One region of the Arthrobacter sp. GW822-FHT05G07 genome, then DNA from elsewhere that is predicted to be linked to it. Evidence: riboswitches for the same ligand, from Rfam matches in the RefSeq annotation. Region 1 holds a riboswitch; each other region holds the start of a gene.
What was found. A riboswitch is a leader RNA that binds a small molecule or an ion and turns the genes downstream of it on or off. The one in region 1 is predicted to bind thiamine pyrophosphate.

Region 1 (4,788 bases):
GACGGGGAGCCGTTGGCCCTCTTCCAGACGTACGAGCCCCTGCATGATCCCGTGGGCGAGGCCTACCCCGCCCGAGAGGAAGACATCGGCATGCACCTGCTGCTGGCCCCTGCCACGCGGCCCATTCCTCACTTCACCCCGCGCCTGGGCACGTCCTTGATCAAGTACATGTTCTCCCTGCCGGGCAAGGACCGGATTGTGGTGGAGCCGGACTCCCGCAACGCCAAGGCCCTGCGCCGCTTGGAAGCGACGTGCTTTGAGCTGGGACCCATCATCCAGCTTGCCGAGAAGGAAGCCCAGTTGGGTTTCCTGACGCGGGCAGGCTTCGATGAAATCCAGCAGCGTCCCGCGCGCTAGCGCCAGACGAAGCTCCAGGTTCCCGCGCCCACTGCCGTCAGGACCGCACCGGCTGAGATAACCAGTCCTCCAAGGACTACCCACGCATCCAGGAGGGAATAGGTGGATTCCCGCGCCCACGTCCTTTGACCACCGCCGAAGCCGCGCGCTTCCATGGTCACCGCCAACCGCGACGCCCGCCGAACAGCCTGAACCAGCAACCCGAAACTCTGGCCGAGCGTGGCCTTCAAACGCTGAAAAGGGCTGCCTTGGGAACCGACTCCGCGGGCACGGCGGGCCATTCCGATGGTTTGCCACTCCTCTGCCATGAGGCCCACCAGCCTCATGGCAGCGAGGGATCCGAGGACGAAGCGGTGCGGCAGCCTGGCCTTCTGCGCCAGCGCGTCGGCCAGGTCTGTGGGATCGGTGCACGTCATCAGCAAGATCGCTGGCAACGCAATCGCCAAACCGCGGAGCATGAAACCAAGCCCCAGCTCAAGGGAACCTTCGCTGATGGACCAGAGCCCGACGTCGAGCAGTACAGCGCCGCTGTCCGCCGCCACGATCGCGGTGCTCCAGCCGCCGATCGCGGCCGCGATGATCAGGGGCCAGGCCCGCCGCCATAAAAGCCTGAAAGTGAGGCCGGCCAACGGGAAGAGCGCCAGTTCAGCAATGAGTGCCGTTGAGGCCGAGACCCAGTCAATGGACAGTGCCAGCACAAGGGATATGAGGAAGACCGCTACGAACTTGGCCAGAGGGTTGGCACGGGTCAGCAGGGAGTGGTTTCCGCGAATATTCAGTGCGTCCCTCATGCTGCGCCGGCTTCCTGATGGGTGGCTCGGCCCTCCGTGATCGGGCCTAGCCGCAGTTCTGTGCCGCCGAGTACGGCACTGAATTCCTGATCGTGGGTCACGGAGACCACCGCGGTTCCAGCGTCCAGCAACTCGGAAAGGAACGACGCCAATTCTGCCCACGTGTTGGCGTCCTGGCCGAACGTGGGCTCGTCCAAGACAAGAACCTTCGGATGTGCTGCGAGCACCGTGGCCACCGAAAGCCGCCGCTTCTCCCCGCCGGACAACGTATACGGGTTGGCGTCCACAAGATGCGTCAGCCGCAACCGCTCCAACAGTTCATCCACGCGTTCCTCGCCATGGCCCAGATGCTTCGGACCGAACATGAGTTCATCCAGGACCTTGCCCGTGACGAACTGATGCTCCGGCTCCTGGAACACCGTCCCGATGCGGGCGATCAGCTGCTCCGCCTTCCACTTGTACGGGTCAATGCCCGCGCCTTCGGAAAGCTCGACGGCGGCACTCACCTTGCCGTCCACAGGCGCCAAAAGGCCGGCCAACGTGAGCGCGAACGTGGACTTGCCCGCACCGTTTGGGCCCGTAATGGTCAGTGCCTGGCCAGCTCTTACCTGCGCACTGATGCCCGTTTGCACCGGCATGGGCGGGATGGTTTTGAACCCTTTGCGCCGTGGCTTTTCACGGGAAACAGAAAGGTCCTGGGCTGCGAGGAGAAGCTGCGCGGTGTCGGGCTCATTGTGCCGCCCCCGGGTTGCCGGGACGTACCCGGGCACCCAGACGCCTGCCGACATGAGCATAGTGCGGGCCTCGGAAAGGACCTGGTCCGGAGGGCCGTCCAAGAGGACGCCGCCCGTGACCCGCCCGGCCCCTGCGGCCGTGCTGGACCCTGCGGCCGATCCCGGCTGCAGGACCACGATCCGGTCCACCAGGTCCTTCCACACAGAGACGCGGTGTTCCACCACAACCAGCGTGGCGCCGGTCTTGTCCAGGCAGCGCCCAACAGCATCCCGGACCTCGAGCACACCTGCCGGGTCCAGGTTGGCTGTTGGTTCGTCCAGAAGGATCAGGCCGGGGCGCATGGCCAAAATGCCCGCAAGCGCGAGGCGCTGCTTCTGGCCGCCGGAGAGCGCCGCCGTCGGGTGATCCAACGCCAGGCCGCCACCCGCAGCGGTACGCAACCCGACGTCGTCGAGCGCTTCATGGACGCGGGACCAGATTTCGTCCCGCGGAACTGCAAGGTTCTCCGCGCCGAAGGCGACGTCGTCGCCAACCCGCGACAAGACCACCTGCGTTTCCGGATCCTGCTGCATCAGTCCGGCACGGCCACGCTGCTCGCGGGGCGCGACGCCGTCGATCAGCAGGGAGCCGGTCTCATCCGAGTCGTCTTCCTCATCCCCCAGCACCCCGGCGAGGGCGTGCAGGAGGGTCGACTTGCCGGCGCCCGAAGGGCCCAGCAGCAGAACCAGTTCCCCCGGTTCGATCCGAAGGTCCAGGCCTTGAATGGCAGGCTGGGCCCGGCCGGCATGCCGCCATCCCCAGCCCTCGGCGGAGATGGCGGCAGGCCGGACCGTGCCGCTTTGCGTGGCGGACATCAGTTGAAGACTGGCTCCGAAGCGGCCTTGCGCGAGGCGAAGGAGCTCAGCACCCCGGTCTTGGCGAGGCCGCGCGTCGCAACCCAGGAGAGGGCGCCGGCGATGATGGCACCGGAGATCGTGGTGAAGGTGATGTAGGCCAGCTTGTCGATGGCCTCGTAGGCGATGTTCCAACCCCATGGCAGGAAGGAGTCGTTCAGGCCGCAGAAGAGGCCCGCGCCGGCGCCCGCAAGGAGCGCGGTGGGCAGGTTGAACTTCTTGTACCTGAAGGCGGCGAAGATGAGCTCGGCGCCCAGGCCCTGCAAAACGCCGGATATCAGCACCGTGGTGCCGTACTGCGAGCCCATGATGAGCTCACCGGTGGCGGCGACGGCTTCGCAGAACAGCGCAGCACCGGGCTTGCGGATAATGAGCATTCCCAGGACCGCGGGAATCATCCAGCCACCGGCAATCAAGCCTGTGAGCGGCGGATACGTCGCGTTCATGGGGATGGATACCAGTGCCGCGCCCTGGGACCATGCCCAGAAGATCACGCCGCCGGCGATGGCGATAAGAGCCGCCACAACGATGTCTACAACGCGCCAGTTATAACTGGCCTTCTTCACGTTTACCGTGGTCATTTCTGCCTCCTGAGGTTACAGGAGGGGAAAGTGCTCCCCGGATCCCGGGTCCGGCTCGCGCCGTCCGCATCCGGACACTCTGAGAAGCTCGACTCCCTTGCGCCGGTACTAACCGGATCAGGTTCGAGGGTCTGCGGCTGTCCGCACTCTCAGCGCCCTCGCGTCTCCTGCATCTCTGCAGAGTCCGACGGCGGCGCTCCCCTGTCGTTATCAAATCTGCCCTGATGGGCTGGTTCAGTTTACACCTGAGTCCGTGGCGGGCGCTGCGGTCCAGTCACAATCGGCTTCCCGTCCTTGAGGTGCCCGTTGCCACGCGCGTTGCGAGGCCCGCTCTGCACCCTTCCCCCGCGCCATTCCCTGCACACCAGGCCTAACAACGAGACGGGGGTGCGTTGCGAGGCCCGCTCTGCACCCCTCCCCCACGCCATTCCCTGCACACAAGGCCTAACAACGAGACGGGGGTGCGTTGCGAGGCCCGCTCTGCACCCTTCCCCCGCGCCATTCCCTGCACACCAGGCCTAACAACGAGACGGGGGTGCGTATTGCGAGGCCCGCTCTGCACCCTTCCCCCACGCCATTCCCTGCACACCAGGCCCCACAACAGGACCTGAGAGAATGAATCAGCAGACTTCACCGCGGCAAAGGGGCACATTTCATGACGGACATCTCCGGCTCGGGACTTACAGACACCAACGCCGTGGCGGAACCCCGCCTGGCAGCGAGCGTCATCCTGCTCCGCGACGCCTCGGACGGCCTCGAAGCCTTCGTCCAACACAGGGTGAGCACCATGGACTTTGCCGCCGGAATGGTGGTCTTCCCTGGCGGACGCGTCGATGCCGCCGATCAGAGCGGGTGGGACTACCCGGCGGAGCTGCTTCAACGCCACGCAGCCGACTGGAACCAGAGCTCCCTGAGCGCGGATCCGGGAGCAGCAGCGAAGAACGCCGGGACGGTACTCGCTGCCGCCATCCGCGAGGTTCAGGAGGAGGCCGGACTCACCATCGATGCCTCCGACCTCCGCCCGTGGGCCAACTGGATCACCCCCACGGACATGCCCAAACGCTTCGACACGTTCTTCTACGTTGCCAAGCCCTCTCCGGGAGCCACGCCGCAGCACCAAACCACGGAAGCCTGGCAATCACTGTGGATGCCGGTGGCGGACATTCTTGAAGCGGAAGCCGCAGGCACGTTGAAACTGATGCCGCCCACCTATTACCTGCTCAAAGAAATCGCCGGACTCGGAACCGTGGACGCTGTCTGGTCGGCCGAACACCCAGTCGTTCCAGTACTTGCGCCGGTTGGTTCATTGGCGGCGTTCCTCAAGGAACGGGAAAGCCGCCGCTAACGGTGTGGCCTTTAGAGCTAGGCTGGGGGCATGAACCTCTTCTTCAAGCTGATCGGTGCCGGAGTAAGCCTCGGAGCAGGATTCGT
Region 2 (4,788 bases), on a different contig from region 1:
AGGCCTCGTCCACCAAGGTCCTGGCCCCTGAACTGCTTTACGGCGAACCCGACCTCACCATCAAGGTGGTCCGTGACGTCTTCAATGAGGACTTCTCCAAGCTGATCGTCTCCGGTGACGACGCCTGGGACACCATCGAGGCCTACGTCACGTACGTTGCCCCTGATCTGGTGGGCCGCCTTGAAAAGTGGACCAAGGACCAGGACATTTTCGCTGCCTGGCGCATCGACGAGCAGATCCACAAGGCGCTGGAGCGTAAGGTCTTCCTGCCGTCCGGTGGTTCGTTGGTCATCGACCGCACCGAGGCCATGACCGTGGTGGACGTCAACACCGGTAAGTTCACCGGCAGCGGCGGAAACCTCGAAGAAACGGTGACCAAGAACAACCTTGAAGCGGCTGAGGAAGTGGTTCGCCAGCTCCGTCTGCGCGACATCGGCGGCATTATCGTCATCGACTTCATCGACATGGTCCTGGAATCCAACCGCGATCTCGTCCTGCGACGCATGGTCGAGTGCCTTGGCCGCGACCGTACCAAGCACCAGGTGGCCGAAGTGACGTCGCTGGGCTTGGTCCAGATGACACGCAAGCGTATGGGTACCGGCCTCCTTGAGGTCTTCGGTGAGCAGTGCGAGCATTGCGCCGGCAGGGGCGTTGTCACCCACGACGAGCCCGTTGAACACCGCCGCGCCAACGTGGTTGCCGCCGAGCACCACCGCCCGCACGCCGAGGCACAGCAGCCTGCAGCGCGGACGGAACGCAAGCGCCGCCGCGGCAAGGGTGGGGGACAGGCCATCGCCGAAGCCCCCGCGCAGGTCCATACGACGACGTCCGCCCCGGCTGCACCTTCGGCTCCGGTCGAAGCACAGGATCCCGCCCGGCAAGCCAAGGCTGAGGCAACCCGGGCTGCCCTGGCGACGATTGCCGCTGCAGCGCACGCCGCCCACCTGCACGACGACGAAGTTCACCGCGCAGAGGAGCAGGCAAGGGCGGCGGGCCACGAGCCGGCCGTTAGCCCCGCATCCGGTACCGCCGCCAGCGGCGAAGCCGGAGCAACTGCCCGCGAAGCAGAAAAAAGGGAAGCAGCAGTCCAGGAAGCAAGGTCTACTCCCGTCCTGCGTTTCGGCGGCGAAGAAGTAGCACTGCCGTTCGTTGAGCACCACGAGGAACCGCAGGCCGCCAAGCCTGCCATGAGCCTGGACCTCCTGGCCGAGGCGTTCTCGCACCTCGGCGCTGCTCCGGCACCTGCGGAAGAAGCCGCGCCGGTGGTCGTGCCGGAGCCTGCTGATGCCCCGAAGGCTGATGTGCCGGCCCGTGCCGAAAAAGCTCCCGAGGCTGTTCAGGCTACGAGTAGTCGTCGTGGCCGCCGCAACCGGAGTGCCAGCCGGGCCCAAGGCGCGGCCAATGAAACCAGCGTCGAGCACCATGAGGTGACGGCCTCGGCCCCCCGAGGCTCGGCCCATGAGGCCAAGGTGCCCGCGGAACAAGCCAAGAAGGCATCAACCGACGAGCCCATCATCCTCGGAGTTGGAGTTCCTGCCTCCGAGCTCTAAATCCGGACAGCAACAGCTGAGAGGGCCCTGCACAATCTGCCAACGGCGGACTGTGCAGGGCCTTTCTTGTCCGCGCAGGCCACGCATTCCATGCATCCGTGGTCACATCCCGGTCGCGACGTGGTCCGGTTCCCGCGCCACGTCGCTTCCCGGCTAGGCTTGGGGACTGACACGGGGTGCCGGGCGTTGGGCCAGGCTGAGATCCAGACCCGTTGAACCTGTCCGGTTAGCACCGGCGAAGGGATGTCCTCATGACTGCATCACCATATTCAGCTGTGTACCCACTCGACGCTCCGAACTCGGGCCGGGCAACCCCACGCGTACTGAGTATTGCCGGCTCGGACCCTTCCGGCGGCGCGGGAATTCAGGCGGACCTGAAGAGCATCGCAGCACTCGGCGGTTACGGAATGGCTGCCATCACGGCTCTCACCGCACAAAACACCATGGGGGTCATCGCCGTCCATGTCCCTCCCGCGCAGTTCCTCCGACAGCAACTGGACGCCATCAGCAGCGACATCACCATTGATGCCGTCAAGATCGGAATGCTCGGCGATGCGACCGTCATAGACGAGGTCCGCGGCTGGATTGAAGAGGTGCGTCCCGCCGTCGTGGTCCTGGACCCGGTGATGGTGGCCACCAGTGGCGACCGGCTCCTGCGCGAGTCAGCGGAGAAGGCTTTGCGTTCGCTGCTGCCTCTGGCCGACCTGATCACCCCGAACCTTCCGGAACTTGCCATGTTGCTGGGGGAGCCGGAGGCAACAGAATGGGAATCGGCGCTGGACCAAGGCAAACGGCTGGCAGCGGAGTACGGAAACACGGTCCTGGTCAAGGGTGGCCACCTGCCTGGTCCGGTATGTCCTGATGCACTGGTGAACACCAGTGGGATGCTGTCACGGGACGTGATCGAGATAACAGGTCCCCGGGTCGAAACGCGGAACAGCCACGGAACCGGGTGCTCCTTGTCGTCCGCCTTGGCTACAGTCCAGGCACGCACGGGTGACTGGGAAGTTTCACTGCAGGAAGCGAAGTCTTGGTTACTGGGGGCTTTGACAACCTCTGAGGCCCTCGAGGTGGGGCAGGGGAACGGGCCCGTGCATCACTTCCACCACCTCCAGCAGGCATCCAAGCCGGGCGCCTTCGCTGCGACCTTGTGGAAGGAAGCCGGTCCAGAGCTCGAATCCATTTACGGGCTTCCGTTCATTCAAGGACTTCAATCGGGCGAACTCCCGGAACGTGACTTCAACTACTACCTCGCCCAAGATGCGATCTACCTCAATGGGTACTCCAGGGTGTTGGCGCGTGCGGGGGCCCTGGCCCCCACGGAGGAAGAGCAGTTGTTCTGGGCCAAGGCATCACAGCAGTGCCTGGAAGTTGAATCGGAGCTGCACAGGAACTGGCTGAGCACCAGGGAGGCCTCCACGGCCACCGGCCCGGTCACCAAGTCCTATGTGGATCATCTACTGGCAAAGTCGGCTTCCGGCAGCTACGCGGTGGTGCTCGCGGCGATCCTGCCCTGTTACTGGTTGTACGCGGAGGTGGGTCGGCAGCTTCATGCATCGTATGTAGACGCCGGAGCCCCCGCAGATCACGCCTATGCCGAGTGGCTGAAGACCTACGCCGACGAGGACTTCGCTGCCGCAACCCGGAAAGCGATCAATTTCACGGATGCTGCGGCCATTGCGGGTTCGGAGATGGAGCGGGCCGCCATGATGGACGCTTTCATCCAGTCCTGCCGTTATGAGACGGCGTTTTTTGATGCTCCGCGGTTGTTTGCGCAGCCTTCCATCGGCCGCGGCTAGCCCGCTACCACGGATGCATTTGCGGGCAACTGCGGAGACACGTCAGCGCGTCGTTGCCTGAATCGCGTTAATCTCGCCGAAAACCTGTAGGCTGTATGGGCACGGTGCCGGGAGAGTCCGTTACAACTCGTGACGCAAGTCACGAGGTAGCCTCCGGACCCGGCCTCATTTGCAGCTGAAGGTCAAACTAGCGTAATCTTGATCTTCGGTGCTTACGCCAACACTTGGGTTATGCCCCTTGGAATTGTTCATGGGATGACTCGCGGACTTCGATCAGAAGTCCACGGCGTTGAGGCACAGCGCGAACCAGGCCTGATTCCGGTTGAAGGTTCCGCACGCAAATTTTGTAATAAACGTCGAGAGAAGTGAGTACCCAAGTGGTGTACGCGATTGTCCGCGCAGGCGGCCGCCAAGAAAAAGTTTCCGTTGGAGACTACGTAACGCTGAACCGCGTCCCCGGTGGAGCCGGTAGCACGCTTGAGCTGCCCGCATTGCTCCTGGTTGACGGCGAGAAGGTCACCTCCGCAGCTGCGGAACTGGCCAACGTCAAGGTCACGGCTGAGATCCTCGAGGACCTCCGTGGTCCGAAGATCGTCATCCAGAAGTTCAAGAACAAGACCGGCTACCGGAAGCGTCAGGGTCACCGTCAGGAACTGACCAAGATCAAGATCACCAGCATCGCGTAACTTCCGTTACCCGCTGTTCAGGTTTTTCAGTTTCCCCAGAAATTTAGAGGCAGGCATTTCACATGGCACACAAAAAAGGCGCGAGTTCCACTCGCAACGGTCGTGACTCCAACGCACAGTACCTGGGCGTCAAGCGCTTCGGTGGTCAGGTAGTTTCCGCCGGCGAAATCATCGTTCGCCAGCGTGGAACCCACTTCCACCCCGGTGCAGGCGTAGGTCGCGGTGGCGACGACACCCTGTTCGCTCTTCAGGCCGGTGCGGTTGAGTTTGGTACTCGCCGCGGCCGTCGCGTAGTGAACATCGTTGCTGCTGCAGCTGCAGAGTAACAACAAGTTCTGAACCGGTGGAGCGGGCCAAGTGGCCCGCTCCACCGTTCTTTTAACCGCATTACAATCGACTAGGGCGCCTCAGGCGCACTGGTTTTTGCAACAGCGCTGGCAACAGCAACAAACGCTGTAAGACAGCAACTGAGGAGATCCACGTGGCGAGCTTTGTAGACCGGGTAGTCCTGCACGTATCCGGCGGAACCGGCGGCCACGGCTGTGTCTCCGTAAAGCGGGAAAAGTTCAAGCCGCTCGGCGGCCCCGACGGCGGCAACGGCGGCAACGGCGGCGATGTCATCCTTCGCGTGTCCGCCCAGACCACCACGCTGCTTGATTACCATCACGCTCCCCACCGCCACGCCACCAACGGCGGCCCCGGCATGGGCGACTGGCGCGGCGGCAAGAACGGCGAGACCCTGATTCTTCCCGT
Region 3 (4,788 bases), on a different contig from region 1:
AGCTTCCGCGTCCAAGTCGAAGTCCCACACGAACGCACTGCAGTCCTGATCGGCCAAGAGGCTGCCGGCGTTCTCGCTGATGACCTCCGGATGCAGCGGGATCCGCCCGTCAGGAGCATAGAAGGTCTGCCCGCGGTGACGGGTTTCGTGGTCCAGTGCCCCACCCGGTTCCACGAAAGACGGGACATCGGCGATTGCGTAGAGGACCTTGTAGCCGTCGCCGGCACGGTCAATGAACAGGGCCTGGTCCAAGTCCGTGGAGGTCGCCGGATCAATGGTCACGAATGGTACGTGCCGCAGGTCCTGACCCGGCAACTCAAGGTCCGCGACGGCTTGCCGTGCTTCTTCCACAGCTTCTGCCGGGTATTCGCCAGGGAGTTCCAGCTCTGTCCTGAGAGCGGCAAGCGCCGCGGCGAGCTGGTCCGAGGAGTCGTCGACGTTGGGCGCTATCCGATGATGTGACACGAAAATCAGGGTAGCCCGAAACCGGCGGATAGTCTTGGATGTCCCACCCAAAAAGCCCGCTACCCCAAGGGGGCAACGGGCTTTCCGTGCGGCGGTATGGACCGGACCGGCTGTTTAGTTTGCCGGCGTCAGGGTGAAAGTAGCTGCCTTGTCGCCGAAGTCATCGCTGATGACCACTGTGGTGGGGCCGTTCTTGATGTCGAAGGCAATGACTCCCCGCTGCATCTCTCCGGCGGCAACATCCCCGGAAGGCAGTCCTCCCAGACCTTCCTCCACGTAGATCTCCTCGCCCTTGGCGCCGTCCGCGTCGAAGGCCTCGAAGTTCGAGGGTGAGGCGTAACTGCTTCCAGCTGTGGCCTCCCAGGAAACCTCCAAGAGGAGGAAGCCTCCCCTGGTCGGTTTCATGTAGGACATCCCGGGAATTTCGGTGGTGTAACCGGAGTTCAGGAGGCTGACTTTCACGGTGTTGCCCTCGGACATGGTGACGGTTAAGGAACCGTCATCAGAGGCAGTGCCCGACGACGGTGCCGGTGCCTCCTGGGAGGCCGACGGCAGGACCGGGGCATCGGTGCCTGCACCCTGGACTGCAGCAGCAACAAAGGTCAACGACAACACCGTGGACACGATTCCGACAATCAGGCCCGCGAACCAGACGACAATGGTGATGATCCATGCCTTCTTCTTGTTCTCCGGGTAACCCGCAAGCGGACGGCCCTGCTTGTCCCGGGCGTTTCCCGTCAGCGTGATGATGAGGTCAACGATGGACCAGATACCGAAGCCGCCGGCTGTGAGCAGCTTCGCGATTCCGGTACCGATCTTGCCCAGATAGAAGCGGTCCACACCGAAGCTACCCAGGAGCAGGGCCAGGATCCATGTGGTCATGAAGGACTTCGCCGGAGCTCCCACCGGGGTTCCGTAGGGGCCTGAATCCGGTCCGGGCTGGTAGCCCGGCTGTGCCCCACCCTGGAACTGGCCGCCGTAAGCGTAGGGTGCGGCAGGCACCTGCGGAATTCCTGCTCCGGCGTCGTTCTGCGGCGCGGGTGGGTAACTGGGGTGACTCATTGAAAATCCTTCAGTGAAGTGGGTGCGAGGAGGAGGACCTACGGCATGAGGGGCATGCGGCAGTCAACTCACTTCGAGCCAGCCTAGTAGGAATGGCACTGGAAGCAGGAACCCGACCCCGGGGAGGTTGTGGCCCACCAGGGATAGTCTTGATCCATGGGCATCTCCCCGGACGCTGCAGCCTCTGCCGGGCAACTCTCCGCGGAGTTGCTTGGAGCCATGGCATATGGCGAGCTATCCGCTTTCGGGCGCCTCTCCCTGGATTCGCGCTATGCCCCCACCCTCCATGACAGGTCTGTGTTCGCGAAGATCGCCGTGGGCGCCTACGGCAACTTTGCGCTCCTCAATGACCGGTTGTCGGAGATGGGCGTCGATCCGGAACAAGCCATGCTGCCGTTCCAGCGCTCCTTCGATCATTTCCATGAGCGCACCAAACCGGGGGACTGGTTCGAATCTGTCATGAAGGCGTACGTCATCGATACGGTGTCATCGGACTTCTACAGGGCCGTATCGATGTTCCTCGACCCAACAACGCGGCATTTCGTTGAACGCGTCGCTTCCCCTGACCAGGCCACGGAAGTCCTTCGGGTCCTGATCAGGCGGGCCTTGGCTGACGACCCGCGCCTGGCCTCGCGCCTTGCATTGTGGGGTCGCCGCTTGGTGGGGGAGGCCTTGACGCAGGCGCAGCGCGTCGGCATGGAACACCCCCTGCTGGGACCATTGCTGAAAGGCGGCGGGGATGCGCGTGCAGCGGTCAGGAGCTTAACGACGGAACTCGCCGATAAACACGGGCGCCGGATGACAGGCCTTGGCCTGACCGCGTAGCGGCTAAGACCACTTGAATTCGGCGGGAAACTACACGGTGTCCAGTGCTTGCAGCAGCGACTTGGCTGCCGCCGTCGGGTCTGTTGCCTCGGTGATGGCACGGACCACGACGATCCGGCTGGCTCCCGCTTCCACTACCTGTTCAACGTTGCTGAGGTCGATGCCACCAATGGCGAACCAAGGAAGTGTCACAGCATTGCCCGAACGCTTTTCCGCTTCTGCGGCATATGTGACCAAGTCCAGCCCCACCGCCGAGCGGCCGGGTTTGGTAGGCGTTGCCCAGACCGGACCCACGCAGAAATAGTCCAGTCCCAGGGGGCCCTGGGAGGTGGCGACTGCCGCATCGATTTGTTCCTGTGTGTGGGTGGAAAGACCGATGCCGGTCACGTTCGGCAAGAGGGTTCGCGCTGCCGTCAGGGGCAGGTCCTTTTGACCGATGTGGAATACAGGAGCCCCGGAAATACTGGCAACATCGGCCCGGTCGTTGACAGCCCAAAGCCGTCCGTGCCGTTGTGCGACGCTCCGCAAAACGGCCAGCAATTCAAGCTCCTCGGCAGCTTCCAGAGTCTTGTCGCGGAGCTGGATGATGTCAACGCCTCCAGCGAATGCGGCGTCCACAAAGTCTTCGAAATCGCCCTGCCGTTGACGGGCATCAGTGCACAGATAGAGGCGGGCGGAGGCGAGGGCGTCAGGCTGGGTCATGGAAACCAGAGTAGTTCCTCTAAACTGGGCACGTACTGCGGGAGCCGCGACATTCGTCATATGACTGTCCGGCTGAGAGGGCTTCAGCGCCGACCGCTTGACCTGATCCGGCTAGTACCGGCGTAGGGAAGGAAACGAATGGCAGGTCCCCGCCATACCCCCATCCAGGCAGACGTGGCCGTCATTGGCGGCGGCATCATAGGCCTTGGCATCGCTCATGAAGCCCGGCGACTTGGCCGTTCAGTGGCGCTGATCGATCCCGTCCCGGCCTCGGGTGCAACGTTCGCCGCCGCCGGAATGCTTGCACCCGTCAGCGAACTGCATTATCAGGAGGGAGACCTCCTGGAATTGATGGTCGAATCTTCGCGGCTGTGGCCTTCCTTCGTGGACGGACTGCACGTGGGTGGAGAGGGCAGCGGATACCGCACGACGCCGACCCTCGCCGTGGGTGCCGACGCAGCCGACCGCAGGGCGCTCGCAGACCTGAGGTCCGTACAGCTCGCAGCTGGATTGGGAGTTGAACCTCTGGCCCTGCGGGACGCGAGGCAACGCGAGCCGCTCCTCAGCCCACAGATTTCCTGCGCTTTCGATATTCCCGCCGACCACCAAGTGGATCCGCGAAAGCTCGCCGCATGCCTCCTGGCTGGATTAGCAAACCATTCACCTGACGACGGTTCCTGGGTGTCCGGGGCCGATGACGGATTCGCCGTTCCTTCCCCGGCACGCGGTGTGCTGAGGGATGACGGGCGGGTCACCGGAGTGGAACTCGAATCCGGAGTCGTGGTCCGCGCCGCGGAGACTGTGGTGGCCAACGGGCTGGGGGCATCCCAACTGTCGGGGCTCCCTGAGGGACTGAACCTTCCGGTGAGGCCGGTCTATGGCGACATCCTCCGGCTTCGCGTCCCCGACAACCTCCGGCCCTTGGTCACGTCCACTGTTCGGGGGATGGTTCGAGGCGTTCCCGTCTACATAGTTCCCCGGGATGACGGAACCGTGGTGATTGGGGCGACGCAACGCGAAGACGGATTGTCAGCGTCTTCCAACGCGGTCTCGGCCGGCGGCGTCTACCAGCTGCTGAGGGATGCCCAAGCCCTGGTCCCCGCAGTTGCGGAATTGGAACTCCTTGAAGCAACCGCCCGCGCCCGCCCTGGAACCCCGGACAACGCCCCCCTGCTCGGACGGGTCAGCGGTCCCCACGGCGACACTGACGGCCTGGTGATCGCCACAGGTTTCTTCCGCCACGGTGTGCTCCTGACTCCCGTGGCCGCCAGAATCGTGGGCGAACTCATCAGCGGCACAACGGACCCTCGATGGACTCCGTTCCTGCCTGATCGCTTCGCGGGCAACGCTTCAGTTCCCCAAGTTCTTACACCAGCAGCACACGCTCCCACCAAGGAAACAGCATGAACATCAAACTCAACGGAACCGATCACGCAGTCTCCGATGACGCATCCGTCAGCACCCTGGTCACAGCGATCACCGGCCGCGCCTTGGACCCTCGCGGACAAGCGGCCGACGGCGGCAAGCTGGGAGTCGCGGTCGCACGTAACTCCGAGGTGGTGCCCCGCAGCCAATGGGCCGTGACGGCGCTGGCCGACGGAGACGAACTCGAACTCGTAACAGCAGTCCAAGGAGGCTGAACCATGACAACAGCAAACATTGACGTTCGCACCACTGACGTTCATTCCACTGACGCGCTGGTGATCGACGGTGTCGAATTCGGTTCCCGGCTCA

Region 2: another riboswitch for thiamine pyrophosphate. It lies ahead of thiD (bifunctional hydroxymethylpyrimidine kinase/phosphomethylpyrimidine kinase); the one in region 1 lies ahead of AC1RJY_RS08840 (ECF transporter S component).
Region 3: another riboswitch for thiamine pyrophosphate. It lies ahead of thiO (glycine oxidase ThiO); the one in region 1 lies ahead of AC1RJY_RS08840 (ECF transporter S component).

What each region holds. Positions count from the first base shown of each region.
Region 1 is NZ_JBXALT010000004.1:317,761-322,548, forward strand. Features, by position in the region: gene AC1RJY_RS08825 (GNAT family N-acetyltransferase) at 1-357, shown strand, start outside; gene AC1RJY_RS08830 (energy-coupling factor transporter transmembrane component T family protein) at 354-1,148, opposite strand; gene AC1RJY_RS08835 (ABC transporter ATP-binding protein) at 1,145-2,737, opposite strand; gene AC1RJY_RS08840 (ECF transporter S component) at 2,737-3,357, opposite strand; TPP riboswitch at 3,434-3,570, opposite strand; gene AC1RJY_RS08845 (NUDIX hydrolase) at 4,013-4,702, shown strand; gene AC1RJY_RS08850 (DUF4235 domain-containing protein) at 4,733-4,788, shown strand, end outside.
Region 2 is NZ_JBXALT010000005.1:63,551-68,338, forward strand. Features, by position in the region: gene AC1RJY_RS09540 (Rne/Rng family ribonuclease) at 1-1,550, shown strand, start outside; TPP riboswitch at 1,713-1,811, shown strand; gene thiD (bifunctional hydroxymethylpyrimidine kinase/phosphomethylpyrimidine kinase) at 1,802-3,349, shown strand; gene rplU (50S ribosomal protein L21) at 3,727-4,035, shown strand; gene rpmA (50S ribosomal protein L27) at 4,098-4,361, shown strand; gene obgE (GTPase ObgE) at 4,517-4,788, shown strand, end outside.
Region 3 is NZ_JBXALT010000003.1:82,944-87,731, forward strand. Features, by position in the region: gene AC1RJY_RS05555 (RNB domain-containing ribonuclease) at 1-465, opposite strand, end outside; gene AC1RJY_RS05560 (TM2 domain-containing protein) at 580-1,527, opposite strand; gene AC1RJY_RS05565 (ferritin-like fold-containing protein) at 1,684-2,352, shown strand; gene thiE (thiamine phosphate synthase) at 2,383-3,054, opposite strand; TPP riboswitch at 3,082-3,200, shown strand; gene thiO (glycine oxidase ThiO) at 3,193-4,461, shown strand; gene thiS (sulfur carrier protein ThiS) at 4,458-4,694, shown strand; gene AC1RJY_RS05585 (thiazole synthase) at 4,698-4,788, shown strand, end outside.